DNA from 2 places in the Blautia sp. MSK.18.38 genome. Region 2 is predicted to be linked to the other one. Evidence: a T-box and tRNA genes for the amino acid it is inferred to sense, from the RefSeq annotation. Region 2 holds a T-box; the other holds one or more tRNA genes.
The links. The T-box of region 2 lies ahead of proS (proline--tRNA ligase). A T-box ahead of a tRNA ligase gene usually reads a tRNA of that ligase, here a tRNA-Pro.

Region 1 (3,112 bases), on a different contig from region 2:
TGGTAAAAAATCTCGCAGCAGCTGACCTGATCAACAAGGTTGCCATGGATATCAAGGCCTGTCCTTCCAACTATCCTGTGCTTACCGGTGTACATGCTGATCTGGATGGGATCCGGGAAACTGCCGGATGGCTGCTGGACGGACACCTTGATTATGAATTTCGTACAACAGTTGTGAGGGAACTTCATTCCGAAAAAGATTTTCAGGAGATCAGCCGGTGGTTAAGCGGTGCAAAAGCTTATTATCTCCAGGCTTACCGGGATTCCGACGGAGTTCTGATACCGGGATTCTCTGCCTGCTCCGAGGAAGAAATGAAAAACTACCGGGATATCCTGTCTCAGACGATCCCGGTAGTAGAAATTCGTGGTATGGAGCTGTGATCTGCGGATTTGCAAAACTGTTTGCTTATCTGCATGGATGCCGAAATTTTTCTGATCAGATGTTAATAAAACAGTACCAGTATCCTCCCTTTCCGCCTGGGATATGAATATCCGGACATTCCTTAAAGTAGGGAAAGCCAAACATATTGGCCATAAACCGTTCCTGCTGGCTGTATCCACCGGGTACTCCCAGTATGTACTGTCCCCGGGGATTTCTGCACAGCAGAAGATGGCCGAAATTCTGATATCCGTACATGACAAAACGGTTGCTGCAGAAGCAGCCGTTTTTTCTGCATAAGGCACTGCAGTCCGATGGTCTGATCTTGCGGCAGTCTGTGAAATAGCCGTCGTTAAAGGGATCATCACAGGGTATTCCCGGAAGTGGACGAGATGGCTCCGGTCGCGATGGTTTCGGCGGATGCGGTGACGGCTGGCCTGGCCGTGGTAGTTCCGGCGGATGCGGTGACGGCTGGCCTGGTCGTGGTGGTTCCGGCGGATGCGGTGGCTCCGGCGGATGCGGACTGGGAGCCTGATATGAATTTCCGGTTTCCGATGTCTTTAATACATCCTCCTGAATCTCCTCCACCGTCATGATCCTGTCTGACTCCTTCTGATTTTCCTGCACTTCTGGCAAGGTTCCATCTTTTTGATTTTCTTCTTCCTTTTCTTCCCGCTCTCTGCCTGTTTTCTCCGCCGCCTTCTGATATTCCGTTCCTGTTTTCTCCGTTTCCTTCCGAAATTCCGTTTCTTTTTTCTTCCACTCGCGGAAATTCTCCGGCCGGATCGGCTGATCATCCCATTCCGTTCCCCAGAATCCGCCGGCATCGGAGATCAGAAGCAATCCTCCAAGCTCCTGAAGACTTTTTCCCATGCCTCCAATATCCCCTGTATCCGTCTCCAGTGCGCACTCGATCCGTTCCCGCCCGGTAACACAGTTTCCGATCAAAATACCATCCATCAGCCCTTCCTGCCGCACAAACCCATACACTCTGCACCGACTTCCAGGCTCCAGTCCAACGCAGCGCAGATGAACCTCCACACGGCATTTCCTATCTCTGGCCTCCACCCTCACATAACCGCTGCTGCTATCTTTTTTTCCTTTCCGATACTCGTACACATACGCAACAAAACGCTGATATCCAGCCAACGCACGTCCCTCCGGTATTTCGGTTTCGTTAATATATATGAAGATCGAGAGAAATCATTCCATCAACTGAAAAAAGCTCCAGGATGTACAAACATAAAAAAGAACCCCTCAACCAAGGGATTCTCAAGCTGTTAGTCGAAGCGACAGGATTTGAACCTGCGACCTCTGCGTCCCGAACGCAGCGCTCTACCAAACTGAGCCACGCTTCGTTATTCTGTTTCAGTTGTTTGTGTGTTGCTCAACTGCAAGAGCTATTATATTAGAGTTTCTGTACTTTGTCAATAGAAAAAATTAAAATTTTTCAAAAAAATCGAATTTTTTCTTTTTTCCTGCTTCGGGCATGCATTTTCGCAGACCCGAAGCAGTTTTGGGAAAGGTTCTTTATAACATATCAAATATATTCAGGTGAAATATATGCTTATTTCACTGTAACTGTTACTTTTTTTGTGATTCCGTTGCTGCTTACATAGATAACAGCTTTTCCTTTTTTCACACCTTTAACAACACCTTTGCTGCTTACAGTAGCAACTTTTGTATTGCTGCTTTTGTAGGTGATCTTTGCCTTTGAAGTAGCAGCTGCCTTGATGGCTGTTGTTTTCTTTGCTTTTACACTTACAGCTGTTTTGGATGTGATCTTCAGGCTGCCTTTTTTTACTGTGATCCTGCAGGTTGCTTTGTAGCTTCCGCATTTTACTGTAATTGTAGCTGTTCCTGCTTTTTTTGCTGTTACTTTTCCGCCTGCGCTTACCACTGCAACGGATTTATTACTGCTTGTATAAGTAACTTTTCCGCTAACGCCTGTTTTTTCCACTTTGATCTGGCTTGTTCCACCCACAAATACAGTTTTCGCTGAAGCCGAAGCTTTTACAGTCGGCTTCTTGACTGTGATCTTGCAGGTTGCTTTATAATTTCCGCATTTCGCTGTGATCACAGCTGTACCTGCCGCCTTTGCAGTTACCTTTCCATTTGCGGCTACAGCTACAACAGATGGTTTACTGCTTGTATAGGTTACTTTTCCGGTAACACCTGCGGTCGTTGCTTTCAGCGTCACTGTAGCTGGAGATCCTTTTACATAAAGCGTCTTCGCTGATGCATTCAGTTTTACAGATGGCGTTTTTACAGTAAGCTTGTACTGTGCAGTTTTTCCTGCTGCAGATGTTGCTGTGATCACGGCTGTTCCTGCTGCTTTCGCAGTTACTTTTCCGTTCTCGTCCACAGATGCAACCGTTTCATTATCGGAAGCGTATGTTACATCCTTGCAATTCTCGCCTGCTGCTTCAAGCTGTCTGGAGCTTCCGATATAAAGAACTCCTGAATTTTCTTTAAAAGCAATCGTTCCATACACCAGCTGAACAGAAACATCTGCATGACCATCACTGGAAACTCTTACTGTATAGGTTTCATTTTCCGGTCTCGCTACAGTGGAATCCAGAGCAACCACTCCATCTGTAGTTACTGCATCCTGTACAAGATATGTTGTCTCTGAAGCATGTCCGACACCTGTTGTATAGAAAACAGATACCTTCGGATTTTTGTATTTATCAAGATTTGCAAGCTTAACATGGGTGCTGTCCGTAAATTCCGG
Region 2 (3,112 bases):
TGTGGAGGCAGACCAGACAGAGGAGGGCGGTGTTGCCCATGTTGTTCCGGATATCATTTCCGGAAACGAAGGGTATAATTGGCTCCTTGAGCAGGGAAGTCATTCGGCAGCAGCGAGAAGATTTAAAATTCCGGGAAATACAGTAGAATTTGTCAGAGACCTTCGATATAATAAATACAGAGTGTTTACAGAACTACAGAATGAACAAAAGAAGAAGGGGTGTGGCAGAATGATCGACATTGCACATGCAAAACAGGAATTCGAAAAATATCTGGATGAATACGACCGGGAGGATGAACAGATCTGTCTGAAGATCGTACATACCTATGGCGTGGTGAAATACGCAGGAGAGATTGCCAGAAAAATGGAATGTTCCGGTGAAGATGTGGAACTTGCGGAGCTGATCGGTCTGCTTCATGATATTGGCCGTTTTGAGCAGATCCGTAGATTTCACAGCTTTGAGCCGGGAACCATGGATCATGCCGTGTTCGGTGCAGAACTTCTCTTCGGGGAGGAGAAGCTGATCCGGCGCTTCGTGGAGGATGATAAATTTGATGAGCTGATCGATGCAGCAATTCGGAAGCACAGTGATTTCAAACTGGAAGGAATCCACGATGCAAGAACACTTTTCCATGCAAAACTGATCCGGGATGCAGACAAGCTGGATAACTGCAGAGTAAAGCTGGAGGCGTCAATAGAGGCCATGCTTGGTGTATCAGAAGAGGTTGCAGGAGAAGGGCTGATCTCACCGGCAGTGTGGGAGTCCTGTCTCAGAAGAGAATCCGTGTTATCCGCAGACAGACATGCGCCGGTGGATTACTGGGTATCTTATCTTGCACAGTATTATGATATCAATTTTCCTGAGACCTGTGAGATCATCGAAGAAGAGGATTATATCACCAGGATCGCAGGGCGGCTGACTTATCAGGAGCAGGATACCAGAACTAAGCTCCATATTCTCACAGAAGATCTGAACAGGTATCTGGAGATGCCGGCTGTGTCTGTGAAGGAATAGGAGCATAGCAGTTACTGTTCACTGGCAATGTCCCGCGAGGTGTTTTTTGTGAGCGAAGGTCACAGAAAACCCGAGACATACCGCGCGAATTTATGCGATTAGCATAAATTCTGTGCATCGCGAAGCGTGTTACTGAGAACGGAGTGAACAGTAACTTATAGCAGAGAGACTTGTTATATTTTTTTGTTTGGGGTTGACTTTGAGGCGGTTTTCGCCTAAAATATATCAAAGATACGGCGATGATGAGAATAGTACACAGGGAATTATCTCAGAGAGGGATCTGCTTTGGTGGAAGGATCCTGTGCGTGAACTGTGGAACCGGCCTCGGAGCTCTGCGTGATTGAAGCGTGGCGTGTGTTTCCGGCGTTAACGGGTGTTGAGAGAACAGCTTTTCAGGCTGTTAACTGGGGTGGTACCGCCGAAGTCATTCGGTCCCTTGTGAGGGATTTGGATGGCTTATTTTTTTGTCCGTAAAACGGGATTGTAAATGCAGTGTACGGTTTATGGGACAGAAGAGTGAGCTGGAAGGATTCCGGATTGCTGTGGCTGCCTGACAGCCGGCAATATGTAACAGATCACAAGAAAAAGGAGATTTATCATGGCAAAAGAAAAGAAATTAGTACAGGCCATCACATCTATGGATGAGGATTTTGCTCAGTGGTATACAGACGTTGTTAAGAAGGCTGAGCTCTGTGGCTATACAAGTGTTAAGGGCTGTATGGCGATCAAACCTGCAGGTTATGCGATCTGGGAGAATATCCAGCATGAGCTTGACCGCAGATTTAAAGAAACCGGTGTAGAGAACGTTTACATGCCGATCTTTATCCCGGAGTCTCTTCTTGATAAAGAGAAAGATCATGTAGAAGGTTTTGCTCCGGAGGTTGCATGGGTGACTCATGGCGGCCTTGATCCGCTGCAGGAGAGACTTTGCGTGCGTCCGACTTCTGAGACTCTGTTCTGCGATTTCTACCAGAAAGAGATCCAGTCCCACAGAGATCTTCCAAAGGTATATAATCAGTGGTGTTCCGTTGTCCGTTGGGAGAAGACAACACGTCCCTTCCTTCGTTCCAGAGAGTTCCTGTGGCAGGAGGGACATACTGCTCATGCAACAGCTGAGGAAGCGGAGCAGCGTACCATCCAGATGCTGAACATCTATGCAGACTTCTGCGAGGAAGTTCTTGCGATTCCGGTCATCAAAGGCCAGAAGACAGACAAGGAGAAATTTGCAGGTGCTGAGGCTACTTATACCATCGAATCTCTGATGCACGACGGTAAGGCTCTCCAGTCCGGTACAAGCCATAACTTTGGAGATGGCTTTGCCAAAGCATTCGGAATCCAGTACACAGATAAAGATAATACACTGAAATATGTTCACCAGACATCCTGGGGAATGACAACCCGTATGATCGGTGCGATCATCATGGTTCACGGTGATAACAGCGGACTTGTTCTTCCTCCGAGGATCGCTCCGGTACAGACTGTGATCATCCCGATCCAGCAGCGTAAAGAAGGTGTTATGGAGAAGGCTGACGAGCTTCTTGCAGCACTGAAGGCAGCAGGTATCCGTGCAAAGGTTGACGCGACAGACAAGAGCCCGGGATTCAAGTTTGCTGAGCAGGAGATGCGTGGTATCCCGCTTCGTGTGGAATGTGGACCGAAGGATATCGAGAACGGTCAGGCAGTTCTCTGCAGAAGAGATACCCGTGAGAAATACACAGTATCCTTCGAGGAGCTTGCAGATAAGGTAAAAGAGCTTCTGGATACCATTCAGCATGATATGCTGGAGCGCGCACGTGCACACAGAGAGTCACATACTTACGTAGCAAAGAATTATGAGGAGTTCGGTGAGATCATCAACAGCAAACCGGGATTCATCAAAGCTATGTGGTGCGGTGATCGTGCATGTGAAGACAAGATCAAGGAAGATTTCCAGGCAACATCCAGATGTATGCCGTTTGAGCAGGAGCAGTTAAGCGACGTTTGCGTATGCTGCGGAAAACCGGCTAAGAAAATGGTTTACTGGGGACGTGCATACTAAAAAAATACAGCAGGCCACTTCAAAAAAGTGGGATGATCATATTGCGTTACTGTTCACTG

Region 1: it has a tRNA-Pro gene. The T-box ahead of proS (proline--tRNA ligase) is inferred to sense a tRNA for this amino acid. The anticodon was not compared.

What each region holds. Positions count from the first base shown of each region.
Region 1 is NZ_JANFYP010000001.1:15,576-18,687, forward strand. It holds gene NE638_RS00090 (anaerobic ribonucleoside-triphosphate reductase activating protein) at 1-380, shown strand, start outside; gene NE638_RS00095 (DUF6128 domain-containing protein) at 436-1,527, opposite strand; tRNA gene NE638_RS00100 (tRNA-Pro) at 1,663-1,736, opposite strand; gene NE638_RS00105 (Ig-like domain-containing protein) at 1,946-3,112, opposite strand, start outside.
Region 2 is NZ_JANFYP010000002.1:17,359-20,470, reverse strand. It holds gene NE638_RS01540 (alpha-L-rhamnosidase-related protein) at 1-1,015, shown strand, start outside; T-box leader at 1,246-1,455, shown strand; gene proS (proline--tRNA ligase) at 1,614-3,053, shown strand.